DNA from 3 places in the Corynebacterium uterequi genome. Region 2 is predicted to be linked to each of the others. Evidence: predicted binding sites of a transcription regulator. Region 2 holds the regulator's gene; each other region holds the start of a gene.
The links. Region 2 encodes LexA, which represses DNA repair genes until DNA is damaged. Its sites were predicted from a motif close to CGAACANNTGTTCG; they were not measured.

Region 1: CUTER_RS02160 (error-prone DNA polymerase) is a predicted target of LexA. The motif match lies at 2,937-2,950, and genes of this name have one in related genera.
Region 3: CUTER_RS04505 (HNH endonuclease signature motif containing protein) is a predicted target of LexA. The motif match lies at 2,664-2,677, and genes of this name have one in related genera.

What each region holds. Positions count from the first base shown of each region.
Region 1 is NZ_CP011546.1:452,815-457,523, forward strand. It holds gene CUTER_RS02145 (methionine ABC transporter permease) at 254-934, opposite strand; gene CUTER_RS02150 (methionine ABC transporter ATP-binding protein) at 935-1,933, opposite strand; gene CUTER_RS02155 (MetQ/NlpA family ABC transporter substrate-binding protein) at 1,930-2,790, opposite strand; gene CUTER_RS02160 (error-prone DNA polymerase) at 2,954-4,709, shown strand, end outside.
Region 2 is NZ_CP011546.1:1,356,789-1,361,497, forward strand. It holds gene hrpA (ATP-dependent RNA helicase HrpA) at 1-1,578, shown strand, start outside; gene nrdR (transcriptional regulator NrdR) at 1,575-2,036, opposite strand; gene CUTER_RS11610 (hypothetical protein) at 2,075-2,269, shown strand; gene lexA (transcriptional repressor LexA) at 2,780-3,472, shown strand; gene CUTER_RS06375 (DeoR/GlpR family DNA-binding transcription regulator) at 3,611-4,402, shown strand; gene CUTER_RS06380 (1-phosphofructokinase family hexose kinase) at 4,524-4,709, shown strand, end outside.
Region 3 is NZ_CP011546.1:959,675-964,383, reverse strand. It holds gene ligA (NAD-dependent DNA ligase LigA) at 1-742, opposite strand, end outside; gene CUTER_RS04510 (3'-5' exonuclease) at 781-1,452, shown strand; gene CUTER_RS04505 (HNH endonuclease signature motif containing protein) at 1,439-2,569, opposite strand; gene CUTER_RS04500 (uroporphyrinogen decarboxylase/cobalamine-independent methonine synthase family protein) at 2,731-3,675, opposite strand; gene mnmA (tRNA 2-thiouridine(34) synthase MnmA) at 3,672-4,709, opposite strand, start outside.

The sequences.
Region 1 (4,709 bases), 900 kb from region 2:
TCGTGTCCAGGTTGTTACCGAAATCGCCTTTTCTGGGATCTACCTGGCAGTAGGCTAGTTTCCCGGTTGGAGGAAGGCTCACCCCCGAATCCCTCCTGCTCCGGCTCTCTTCCCGCCCGGCTCTCTTCCCGCCCGGCTCTCTTCCCGCCTCGACTCTCTTCCCGCCCGGCTCTCTTCCCGCCTCGACTCTCTTCCTGCCCCGACTCTCTTCCTGCCCCGGAATCCCGCCCCGCCCCGGCACCGCCGGGGCGGGTTAGCGGCGCATGATCTTCCGAGACAGCCAGTTGCCGAAGAGCTGGGCGAATTGGACGATGATGATGATGACGACGACGGCCGCGTACATGGCCTCCGTGTCGAAGGCCCGGTAGCCGTAGACCATGGCGAAGTCGCCGAGGCCGCCGCCGCCCACGTACCCGGCCATGGCGGACATGTCCACCACGGCGATGAAGATGAACGTGTAGCCCAGCACCAGCGGGCCCAAGGCCTCGGGGATGATGACCGTGCGGATCGTCTGCCACGGGGTGGCGCCCATGGCGCGGGCCGCCTCGATCTTGCCGGGATCCAGCGAGACCAGGTTCTGCTCGACGATGCGCGCCACCGTGAACGTCGCGGCCACCGCCATGACGAAGGTGGCGGCTTCGCGCCCGATCGTCGTGCCGATCGCGGCGAGCGTGATCGGGTACATCATCGCGATGAGGATGATGAAGGGGATGGGGCGCACGAAGTTGATGAGGAAGTTAAGGATCCAGTACGTCGGCGCGTTCTGCAGGATGCCGCCCTTGCGGGTGGTGTAGAGCAGCACGCCGAGGACCAGGCCCAGGATGCCGCCGACAACCATCGTGATGGAGACCATGATGAGGGTGTCCATGATGGCTTCGAGGAAGGTGGGGCCCAAGCGGTCCCAGTCTGCGGCGAGAATCATGGTGTTCGTCATTTAGAGCTCCTCGATCTCGGTGGTGCCCGACAGGGTGCGGTAGAACTCGCTGATGGCGGCGTTGTCGCCGTCGAGCCGCACCGTCACCTTGCCGAAGGACTGATTCTGCAGGGTGGTGATGCCGCCGTGGACGATGGCCACCCCGACCCCGGCGGCGCGGGCCCTGGCCACGGCGTCGAAGAATCCGGAGTGCTCGGTGAGGTTGACGGTGAACAGTCGTCCGGGCTTGCTTCGCAGGTCCTCGGATTCCACCTGGTCCGGGGTGTTGCGCAGGCTCGTCGCCACGAAGCGTTGGGCGACGGGGGTCTGCGGGTGGGAGAAGACGTCGTAGACGCTGCCGTATTCGACGACTCGTCCGGCCTCCATGACGGCCACCTTGTCCGCGATGGAGCGGACGACGTCCATTTCGTGGGTGATGACGACGATGGTCAAGCCGAGCTCGCGGTTGACCTTGCGCAGCAGGTCCAGCACCTCGTGGGTGGTTTCCGGGTCGAGCGCCGAGGTGGCCTCGTCGGCCAGCAGCAGGCGCGGGTTCGTCGCCAGGGCGCGGGCGATGCCGACGCGCTGCTTTTGGCCGCCGGAGAGCTGCTCGGGGTAGTTGCTACCCCGGTCGGATAGGCCAACGAAGTCGAGCAGCTCCGCCACGCGGGCCTTCCGGTCCTTCACGCCGGCGAGCTTGAGCGGGTACTCGATGTTGCCGGCCGCGGTGCGGGAGGAAAACAGGTTGAACTGCTGGAAGATCATGCCGATGTCCCGGCGGATGGTGCGCAGCTGCTTTTCCGACTTGCCGACGACGTCCTCGCCGTCGAGGAGCAGCTGCCCGCCGGTGGCGGTGTCGAGCCCGTTAATAAGGCGCACGAGCGTGGACTTACCGGCACCGGAGTAGCCGATGACGCCGAGGATTTCCCCGGGCTCGACGGTCAGGGTGACGTCGTCGACGGCGCGGACGTCGCCGAAGTGCTTAGAGACGCCGCGAAACTCGATGCGGGTGCCGGTCACTTCTCGGCATCCTCAAGGCGAGCCTGGATCTTCGCCAGCTCCTCCGGGGTGCGGTCGACGGCGACGGCGGTGCCGCCGGAGGACTCCAGGACGGCCTCGGCCACGGCCGGGTCCTTCCACAGCTCGGTGAGCTTGATGAGCGTCGGGTCGGTGGCGCGATCCTCGGTGGTGGCGAAGACGTTGATGTAGGGCTCGGCCTGCTCAGTGTCCGGGTCGTCCTGGAAGATGGCGAGTCCGGCGTCGATGCCGGCGCGCTCCAGGAAGGAGTTGTTGATGACGGCCGGGGTGCCTTCGCCGTAGGCGATGGTGGTCTGGGCGGCGTCGACGGGCGTGACCTCTACCTTGGACTTCGCCTGGTCGATGTCTGCCGGGGACGGGTTAATGAGGCCGTCTTCCTTGAGGGTGACGAGGCCGGCCTGGACGAGGACGTTGATGGCGCGGCCCTGGTTGGTCGGGTCGTTGGGGATGGCGATCTTCTTTCCCTCGATGCCGGCGAGGGAATCGTGGTCCTTCCAGAACAGGGCCAGCGGGTAGATCTCGGTGGCGCCGATGGCCTTGAGGTTGTCCCCGGAGCCGGCGTTGTAGTCGGAGAGGAAGAGGATGTGCTGGAACTTATTGATGTCGATCTCGCCCTGGGCCAACGCCTGGTTGGGGGTGTTGTAATCGGAGAAGGCGACGACCTCAAGGTCGATGCCGTTCTGCTCGGCGAGGTCGGTGAACACGTCCCACTCGCGGAGGTTGGCGTCGGTGGTGCCGATCTTGATGGTGTCGGAATCGTCGTTCGATCCGCAGGCAACGAGCCCGGTGGCGGTCAGGGTGACGGCAAGGGTGCCGGCGAGGACGCGGTGCAGCTTCACGGTGGAGCCTTTCGAGTTGAAAACAGCTAGTCGCGGTCAAGCCCCACGCAGGTGCGAAAAAGAATTCTGGGCGCGGGGTTATTTCTGGCTGGTGGCAAAATAGCACCGCGCGTACCGCTTAGTCTACTTGGAACACGTCTTGCGGTCGAACAGGCGTGTGATTATGGTGAGTGAGGTGAGTGTAACTGGGGGAGCGGGCCTGAGCTGGTCGCGGCTGGAGAGAATCCTCTCCGGCCGCCCCGGCCCCGTGCCGGTGCCGGCAGGTGATGCGGGTCCTCGGCCGCGGCCTGCCACCTCCGTCGGTGGTGGCCGGGCCTTCGCCGAGCTGCACGCCGCCTCCAGCTACAGCTTCCTGCGGGGGGCGAGCTCTCCCGCGGCGATGGTGCAGCGCGCAGCTGAGCTGGGAATAACGGCGCTGTGCCTAGCGGATCGGGACGGGTTTTATGGCGCCGTCCAGACGGCCGAGGCCGCCGCCGCAGCCGGGCTGGCCACCGTCTACGGCGGCGAACTCAGCCTCGAGGGTCGAGTGCTGACCTGCCTGGCCAAGGACGTGGCCGGCTATCAGCGGCTGTCGCACCTGATGGCCGACGCACACATGGCCGGCGGCCGCAAGGGGCGTGTCGTGTATCCGCCGCTCGAACTCATAGCCGACCGAATGGAAGGGCACTGCTTTATCCTTGCCGGTCACGAGTGGGCGGACGACATCCCCCGGCTCGTGGGCTGCGTCGGGGAGGACAACGTCGTCGTGGAATATGCGGTGAGCATGACCCCACAGGACTATGACCATCACCGGCTGCTCGACCGCTTCAACAACATGCGGGCGATCGCCACCGCCCGGCCCACCGCCGCCACCCGCAACGATGCCCGCCTCGCGGCGGCGAAAGCGGCGCTGGCCAGGCGAGAGAGCGTGGACGTGGCGGCCCCGGAGCTGCACCCGATGGGGGCGACGTGGCTGCGTTCCGGGGACCAGCTCGCCGCCGCGTTGCCCGGCCGGGAGCACCTCATCGACGCCGCCGTCGCCCTCGCCGAGGAGTGCGCCTTCAACCTCGACCTCGTGGCCCCGCAGCTGCCCGATTTCCCCGTCCCCGAAGGCCACACGGAGATGAGCTGGCTGCGGGAACTGACGCGTCGGCGCGGAATCGAGCGCTACCGGACCCGCCCGGCCGACGTGCGCGAGCGCGCTGCCGCCCAGATCGACCGGGAGCTGCGGGTCATCGAGCAGCTCAACTTCCCCGGCTACTTCCTCATCGTCAATGACCTGGTGGATTTCTGTCGTCAGTCCAACATCTTGTGCCAGGGGCGCGGCTCCGCGGCGAACTCGGCGGTGTGCTTCAGCCTCGGGATCACCAATGTGGAACCGATCAGCGCGGGGCTGCTGTTCGAGCGCTTCCTCTCGGCCGAGCGCGACGGCCCGCCGGACATCGACGTCGACATCGAATCCGGCCGCCGCGAGGAGGTCATCCAATACGCTTATGAGACCTACGGCCGCCACCGGGCCGCCCAGGTGGCCAACGTCATCACCTACCGTCGCCGCGGCGCGATCCGCGACGCCGCCCGCGCACTCGGACACCCGCCGGGGGCGGAGGATGCGTGGTCGAAAGGGCTCGCCGCGGCCCCGCCCGACGTCACCGCCCTCGCCGAGCAGCTCGAAGGCCAACCCCGCCACCTGGGTATTCACTCCGGTGGCATGGTCATTTGCGATCGGCCCATTGCCGACGTGGTCCCCACCGAGTGGGCGCGCAAGGAACGCCGTTCCGTCATCCAGTGGGATAAGGACGACGCCGCAGCTGCCGGGCTGGTGAAATTCGACCTGCTCGGCCTGGGGATGCTGGAGGCGCTTCACCACATGATCGACCTGGTCCGCGAGCAGCACGGCCGCGAGGTCAACCTCTGGGAGCTGGACCTCGCCGACGCCGAGG
Region 2 (4,709 bases):
CTCACCGACGCCGCAGCGCTGGAGGACAAGGCCCGTCGCCGGGGTCTCGTCGCCGATGAGGACAGCCTCTTCGAGTTCTACGACCGCCGCATCCCGCCCACAGTCACCACCGCTGCCCACTTCAATTCGTGGTGGAAGAAACAGCAGCACAAGGACCCGGACCTGTTGCGCTTTGATCCGCAGGCACTGCTGTCTGAGGAAGCCGACGCCGTCACCGAGGAAGCTTTCCCCGATACTTGGCGCGCCGGGTCGGTCCCTTTTGAGCTGACGTATGTCTTCGAACCCGGTGATCCCCGGGACGGCGTCACCGTGCGAATCCCCGTGCCCATGCTGGCGGGAATCGACGCCGCCGATTTTGAATGGTTGGTTCCTGGTCTACGCGAGGAACTCCTCACCGAGCTCATCCGTAGCCTGCCGAAAGCGCTACGACGGTCCGTGGTGCCCGCACCAGACTTCGCCCGCCGAGCCGTCGACAAGCTCATCCCCTTCGAATCACCGATAACGACTCAACTCGCCGATGTCTTACGCGAACTTGGCGGATCTGGGATCAACGGCACCGACTTCCAACCAGCCAAGCTTCCGCCGCACCTGCGGATGACCTACGCGGCAGTGGATCGCCGCGGTCGCGTCATCGATTCCGACAAGGACCTCGACGCCCTCCGGGAGCGGCGTGAGCAGCAGATCCGCTCCTCCGTGAGTAAGGCGGCCCGCGTCGCCGAATCTGAGGTGGTCCGCACGTGGACGGCCGACAACCTCGGGGCGGTGCCTAAGACGGTGACGACTTCCGTCGACGGCCATCGCGTGGATGCCTATCCGGCACTGTCGATCACACACGACGGCGTGGAAGTGAAGGTCTTTCCCACCGAGGCCGCAGCAGAGCGTTCGCTGCTCACCGCCAATCTGACCATGCTCATGCGAGCGATCTCGGTCAACACCAATCAGATGGTTAAGGGGCTGCCTCTCAAACAGCGGGTAGCGGTAGACCGCTACCCCCATGGCGGGGCGGAGGGGCTCGTCGAGGACGCCCGGGTGGCGGCCATCCGGGATTCTATGCGGGCGCACGGCGGCCCGGTGCGCGATCCCGAGGCTTTCGAAACCCTGCGAGCCGCGGTGGCCCCGGATGTTCCGGGTCTCGTTCGCCAATCGGTGGTGAGCGTGGCAGGGGCTCTGGTGCTTTACCACCGGGTCCGCGAGGAGCTAGCGCGATGGACCGGGCCGGGAATCGACGATATGACAGCCCAGCTGGACTTCCTTCTGCCCGCACGGGCGATCACCGTGCACGGGATGGACAACCTCAAGCATCTGCCGCGCTACCTCCAGGCGATGAGCATGAGGCTCGACGACATGGGCCTCGACCCTGACCGGGACGCTGACCGCCAGGATGAGATAGACGAGGTGATCGCCTACCTGCGCGCAAAGCTCCGCGCTCTTCCTGCGGATCGGGCTAAGCAGCCAGCGGTCAAAAGGATTCTCTGGGACCTCCAGGAGCTCAGGGTGAGTTTGTTCGCGCAGCGGCTGGGCACGGCCCGCCAGGTGTCAGCCCGACGGGTGCGTAAGGCGATCGACGCGCTGTCCTAGACCTCGTCCCGGTGGTCGTGCCGACGCATGGCACGGATCTCGGCCTCGAAGTCCTTCGCGCTTTCGAAGGACTTGTACACCGATGCGAAGCGGAGATAGGCGACCTCGTCGAGCTTGCGCAGCGGTTCCAGCACCGCCAAGCCGATGTCATTGGCGTGGACAAGCGAGCTGCCCTTGCCACGCACGGTCTCTTCCACCTCCTGCGCGAGCTTTTTCAACGCATCGTCGGAGACGTCCCGCCCCTGGCAAGCTCGGCGGACGCCGCGAATGAGCTTTTCGCGGCTGAAATCCTCAGAGATGCCGTTGCGCTTGACCACCCGGAGGACGGCCTTCTCAATGGTCGTAAACCGACCGCTGCATTCGGTGCACTCCCGACGCCGCCGGATGGACGTTCCGGCGTCGATCACGCGAGAGTCAATCACCCGCGACTGTTGATGGTGGCAAAAGGGGCAATACACGGCGAACGGGTTTCCTTTCCAGCCAGGCTTCTTCGCTTATGAGCGTAGTGTGCGCTGCTGCCTCCGGTGACGAGACGTCGACGGTGTGCTTGGCGGGCGTCTGCGATGGTTGGAGCTGCTTAGGGGCGCGCGGCGGTGACGGTCTGCGCATCCTCAGGAAACTGCAGTACACCGCTGTATCCAAAGCCTGCTACACCGCTGAGGACCATCAAAGCACCGAAAAGGAGGCCTAGAATCATCGTTCGACGTTCCTCGTTGGTCGAGTCATCGGATGCATCAGAGAACGACGATGAACGAACACAGGAACGTACATGAGACCCGCCAAAGGTGGCTGGGCGAAGGGTGCGGACAGACCGAACGCGCCAGCAATGAACACCGCCTACCGGTCCGTCCCACTGCGCCGCTGGAGCCACCTCCTGCCCAGAAGATACTGGATAAACCTGATTAAGCAGATCACCGTCGCGCGACATTGCCATACCACCCTTCTTCCGAGACGGGGCTTTCCGGTTAGCTACACGCAGTATAGGAGGGCCCCGATACCCTGACCGTGAGATTCGGCCAGACGTTCGACCTTCGTTGACATGTTCGAAGCGTAGACCCATGAGGCCAGTTTGTCTACCCCGTGGGTAGAACGTCGAACACACTGGCGGTTTTGTGGTAAACATGACGGTAACGAAAGATGCCACCGTGACGTCCATCGTCAGTCACGTCCGGCTTACACATCCACTCCCGAAGGAGATCCCATGTCCCCCGCCCCTCGCAACAGCCGCCGTAAGCCCGATCCGGCCACCTTGACCGCCCGCCAACGCCGGATCTTGGAGGTGATCCGCGACGCCGTACTACTGCGCGGCTACGCGCCGACCATCCGCGAAATCGGCGACGCGGTGGGGCTGAAGTCCACCTCCTCGGTGGCCTACCAGTTGTCCACCCTGGAAGAGCGGGGCTTCTTGAGGCGAGACCCCAACAAGCCGCGAGCGGTCGATATTCGCCACCTCCACAACACCGACGCTCCGGATCCGGTTTCCCGCCACGCGGATGAGTCCGTCCCCGACGATGCGTCGACCCCGAGCTATATCCCGGTGATCGGCCGGATCGCAGCTGGTAACCCCATCCTCGCTGAACAGAACGTGGAGGGTCACCTGCCGTTGCCCTCCGAACTCGTCGGCGACGGCGACCTGTACATGCTTCGAGTGGTGGGTGAGTCGATGAAGAACGGCGGGATCCTCGACGGAGACTGGGTAGTAGTCCGCTCCCAGCCGGTCGCCGAGGAGGGCGAATACGTCGCCGCGATGATCGACGGGGAAGCCACGGTTAAGGAACTTCACCGAGACCGCAGTGGCACGTGGCTGCTCCCCAAGAATGAGGCCTTCGATGCGATCCCGGGCGACGACGCCGAGATCCTGGGCAAAGTGGTAGCGGTCTTCCGTCGGCTCTAAAGCACCGATTTAACCGGTATCCACCGCGGCCACCACCTTTCACTGGGCCCATTCGGGGGTAATCGGGCACCTTTTCCTCGGTTCACGCGTTGAATCGGTAGTAGTACCAAAAGGCATTCGGACAGTGAATGGAGCCGCATGTACGCAGAAGAGCGACGCCGCCAGATCGCATCCCTTACCGCCGTCGAAGGGCGGGTCAACGTCACGGAGCTCTCCGAGCGCTTCGACGTCACGGCGGAGACCATCCGGCGTGACTTGGCAGCGCTGGACAAAGAAGGCGTCGTCCACCGCGTTCACGGTGGCGCGGTGGCCAGTCAGTCATTCCAGACCACCGAGTTTTCACTCGATACCCGTTCCCGCTCTGCCCAAACAGCGAAGCTCTCTATCGCCCGCGCGGCTTTGAGGTTCCTGCCCAACCCGGGCGGGTCTGTGTTCCTCGACTCCGGTACCACCACCAATGCCATGGCGGAACTGATGGTCGAGTCCGCCACCGGCCCGCAGTATTCGATCGTCACCAACTCGCTGCCCATAGCGCTGTACTTGTCCACCAAGAACGCTCCCGACGTTCAATTGCTCGGTGGAACCGTGCGGGCCATCACCCAGGCCGTGGTGGGCGACCCGGCACTGCGAACCCTGGCGCTTATGCGTGCCGACGTGGCCTTCATCGGCACGAACGCGCTCACCCTGGACCACGGGCTGTCGACTGCGGACCCGCAGGAGGCCTCTGTGAAGTCGGCGATGGTTATCAACGCCCACAAGGTGGTTGTGCTGTGTGACTCGACGAAGCTGGGCAATGACTACCTGGTCAGCTTCGCTCCGACGACAAGTATCGATGCCCTCATTACCGACGCCAACGCCCCGGAATCCTTCCTTGAAGGCCTACGCGAGCGCGAGATCGAGGTCGTAATTGCCTCGTCGAACCTGGATTAGACCAGTCAATTTGGACAATCACACCCACCTTGGCCAGGATTAATGAAGAAACAACTCACGTGACGTGGGCGCCTGCCCACGTTCACCCCGCCCCATTGACCAGGAGCTAGCCTTCGTGATCGTGACGCTGACGCCCAATCCAAGCATCGACGTCACTATGGAACTCACCGCGCCCCTGAGTACGGACACGGTCAACCGGGCACAGTCGCTACGCCAGGCGGCCGGCGGGAAGGGGATCAACGTCTCTCATGTTGCTTATCTTTCCGGCCAGGAGACGTTGGCGCTCTACCCGAGCCAGCACCAGGAC
Region 3 (4,709 bases), 400 kb from region 2:
ACGGCGAGACCGGAAGGCCGAAGGACGCCAGAGCGTCGTAGGCGGCGTGCTGACTGGTGGCCTCAAACCCTTCCCGGGCTCCGAGGCCGTGCGCAACAAAGTGTAGTTTTCGGGCTCGGACATCGGCGGTGGACTTCTGCCGGAGACCTCCAGCAGCGGTATTGCGGGGGTTGGCGAAAGCCGGCTTACCTGACTCCACTCGCTGGGCGTTGATGCCCGGGAAGTCCTCCGGGCGAATGTACACCTCCCCACGAACCTCCAGCAATGGCGGCGGTGACCCCACCAACCGGTGCGGTATGTCGGTGATGACCCGTGCGTTGGCGGTAATGTCCTCGCCGACCCGACCGTCGCCCCGCGTGGCGGCGCGGACCAGCTCACCATCGCGGTAGACCAGATCGATGGAGACCCCATCTACCTTAAGCTCGGTGACGTAGGCCTCAGCCGGGGTGCGCAGGAGCCAGTCGGCCAGCTCCTCTGCGCTGAACACGTTGTCGAGGCTCATCATGCGTTCGAGGTGTTCGACGTTTTCGAAAGTCGACTCTTCAGGCGACGGTGCCCCCACTTGCTGGGTGGGGCTGTCAGGTACTGCTAGCTCAGGGTGGGCGGCTTCCAGGTCCATGAGCTGCCGGAAGAGAATGTCGAAGTCGGCGTCCGGGATGCTGGGCTCGCCGGCATAGTAGGCCGCTCTGTGGCGGCGGACGTCCTCAGCGAGGCGTTCCCACGTAGCGCGAATGTCAGTCACGCGACCCCAGTGTAGCGAGGCGCACTACGCTGATTCGCATGACCAATTTCGATGCCTCGCGCATGCTCTCCTTCGATCTGGAAACCACTTCAGCCGACCCCAAAGAGGCCCGCATCGTCACGAGCGCTCTGGTGACCATCAACGGGAGCCACACCGAGAAGATCGAGATGCTCGCCGACCCGGGTGTGGAGATCCCGGCGGAGGCCACAGCGGTCCACGGCATCAGCACTGAGAAGGCACGCGCGGAAGGCCGCCCCCACGACGAGGTTCTGGCGGAGACGGTGGAGCGCATCCAAACGGGGTGGGAGGCCGGTTTTGTGCTCGTCGTCTACAACGCTCCTTATGATCTCACGGTGCTGCGGCAGTTGACAGGCGATTTCACCGTCACGGGACCGGTCTTTGATCCGTTCACCGTGGACCGGATCAAGGATCGCTACCGCAAAGGCCGCCGGACGCTGAGCGATGTCTCACGCCACTACGGCGTTGGCCTCGACAACGCTCACGAAGCCACGGCCGATGCCCTAGCCGCTGCCCGAGTGGCGTGGAAGCTGGTCCGGGAGTACCCCGAGCTCGCTGAGCTAAGCATGGACGAACTCATGGAGTTCCAGGCTGTTGGATTCTACGAACTCGCCGAAAGCATGCGGAAGTACCTTACGTCCCACGGTAAGGACGCCTCCCGGGTCTCTACGGCCTGGCCTATGCAAAGCTAGGCGCCCGTCGGCCGGCCATCCGCTGACCAAAGGTCCTCACCCACCGGCGTTGCCGCGGAGCGAGCGGTCCTTCCGGCTCCGTGGTCTCCCATCGCCCGTCAGCGAAGAGCCACAGGATGACGCCGTCCTCGAACATCACCGTCATGACCCGGCCATCGGTCTTCATATTGTGATGCCGTTGACAGAGGGACTCGATGTTGCTGGCTCGAGTCCGGCCACCCGCGTCGAACTCAGCCACGTGGTCCATCTGACAGGTGTCCGCCCGACGGTTGTGGCCGGGCATCCGGCACGTCCCATCTCTTCCAGTTACATAAGCGCGGATGTCGTCGGGCGTGTGATAAGCCCGGGAGGTCTTGTCCGCGACCTCGTCCATGTCGCGGACCTTGGTGACCCGCTCCGCTAGACGGCGCGACACAGCGGCGTTGAGCCAGCCGGCACCGAAAATGAAGGCCGGTGCGTCCGGGACGTCGTGGGCGCGATACACATTCAGCGTGACCGAGGTGACGGTGGTGGAAGCGAGGATATCGAGAAAGGCGTCGATTTTGCTGCCCCCGAGAGCTCGGGCACGAGTGCGCAGGAGCTCGTCGAACTCCACTGCACGGTCGGTAGGCAGGATGATCTCCACCAGACTAGTTCCGTCATCCTGATGATTCACCCACACCTTGGGCTCAGCGGGAGAGTCTGGCGGATCCTTCTCGGACTCGTCGGGCAGCAACTGACGGATGATCTCCCGAATGCGACGACGCACGCGCGACACCGATGGAAAGTCCTGGTTGGGAGTCCGGGCAGTGAGGTAGCGGGCTAAGCGATAGTCAATCTCGGCGAGCACTGCCGCATCGGTCACCAGGCAGAGACATTCGTCGATGGCAGCGACGTAGGTCCGGTCTAAGACCTGTGTGTCCTCCTGGACCAGACTCAGACACGGCATTTCGGCCAACCGGAGGAACCCGAACAGCGCTCCTTCGATGGCGCGCGCGGTCAATCCGGTGACCCGGTGAAGATCCGCTATCACCAGCTCGATGTCGTCCTCCAACGAGGGCATGTGCGCCGCCCAGAAGCTGTTGGATGCGGCCTTCATGGCACGGTATTGCACGGCCGCCGGGTCGGCGGAATTCACGCTGAAATATGCCCCATCATGTGCGGACCGATAGTCCCGTAGTCGTTGCACGTAGTCGAGTTGCCCTGTCACGGCACTTCCCCCTGAGATACCTCGATTATCTGTTCGATAACCCCAGAATAGCTACCCGAACAGGATTTCGCATCCCATTGTGATAGAAATCACAGATCCCCGGCGTCGCGCTCCAGGATTGCAGCACACTCGCGCGCTGCCGCGTACCGCCGGCCCACCTGAGCAGCACCGAGCCTTCGAACATCGCCGGCGTGCACATCTGTCCCGGTCAATAACGTACGAGGCAGCGACAACTCGTCAAAAAATCGAGCTAAGCGGATCGCTTCAGCCCGCGCATCGGAAGATGTCATCGCCAATGACGGGCGCACTCCCGCTGACAGCATCGCCGCCACTGCATCTAGCACCTGAGTTCCACGCACCTCACAGGAATCGAACACAACGCCGCTCACGCCGGAATCGATGATCGCCTGCCAGGGTGCATCGGAGCTTCGGACTCCGAGCGTCACCTCCGCGACGACGGTGCCGACACCGTCGACCACTTCGCGGAGTCGTTCGGCCGCATCTGGCACCGATCGGATGGTCTCGAAACGGGTCACCCCTGCCAGGGACCCGGACATCACTTCAGCGAGCAGTGGCTCATCCACCTGAACCATCGTTGCCGCCTGGAACCGCCGTCGTACTGAAGCCGCCAGCTCACGTATTCCCTCCACGAGCGCCTCAGCCACCTCACGCGTCGCACCGGGGTCGGTGATCACCCGATGACCGTTCGGAAGCTCCATCGCCGCAACCAAAGTCCACGGGCCGACCGCTTGGATCTTGACCAGCTCGCGTGTCCCCCACATGGCCTCACACACGTCGAGGTCGCGAAGCAGGCGATCCACTTCCCGGCGCCCGGCTCGCTGCGGCCGCGCGCATAGCTGCCAGGCCCGGGTTGAGCGATCCAGCGCTAACGGCAGCATCGCTCCGGTACGTCCGACCGCATCGCCGCCGATAAGAGGTAGGTGGGGCAGGTCACCAGTCTCGCTGACGATGACGTCGGCGGCCTCTAGGACGTCGTTGCCGGGCCACGGACCCAAGCCGTACGCGCGACTCACGCGGCGGTCTCGCAGATGGTACCGGAGCCGAGAACGATATCGCCCACACCGTCATCGCAGGGCAAATAAAGCACCGCGGCCTGGCCGGGAGCGACGCCGTCGAGAGGCTCATGGAGAGAGAGCACCACAGTGTCACCGTCGATGTTCGCCGTGCAATCCACGACGGAACCGTGGGCGCGGACCTGCACCTGGCAGTCGAAAGCTCCTCTCATCGCCGGATGGAGCCGCTTGAGGCGGTCGGCGCGGATGCTGCGAACTCGCAGCGCCTCGCGCGGCCCGACGGTAACGGTGCCAGTCGCGGCGTCGATCCCGGTGACGTAGCGGGGTCGGCCGTCAGCTGCCGGGACCTTAATATCAAGGCCTTTGCGCTGGCCAATCGTGAAGTTAAAGGCGCCGTCATGCGGACGTAGCTCCGTACCGTCAGAATCGACAATCATCCCTGGCCGCAACCCGATTGAGCGCCCCAGGAAGGCCTGCGTGTTCCCATCCGGAATGAAGCAGATGTCGTAGGAGTCTGGCTTCGACGCCGTTGCCAGGCCGTGAGCGCGGGCCTCTTGCCTGATCTGCGGCTTCGGCGTGTCCCCCACCGGAAACAGGCAATGTGCCAACTCGTGCGCCTCCAGGACCCCGAGGACGTAGGACTGGTCCTTGAGGTGATCAGGGCTGCGGCGGAGATACCCATCGTCGTCGACGACCGCGTAATGCCCGGTTGCCACCGCGTCGAATCCCAACGCCAAGGCTCGGTCAAGTAAGGCGGCGAACTTGATCTTCTCGTTGCAACGGAGGCAGGGATTGGGGGTCTCGCCGCGGGCGTAGGAATCGATGAAGTCCCCGATGACCTCCTCACGGAAGCGGTCGGAGAAGTCCCAGACGTAAAAGGGAATCCCGAGTTTGTCGCATACCCGTCGGGCATCAGCGGAGTCTTCCAGAGAGCAGCACCCCCGGGCCGACTGCCGGGTCTGCTGGGCGTCTTGGCTCAAGGCCAGGTGAACGCCAACGACGTCGTGGCCGGCGTCGACCAGACGTGCCGCAGC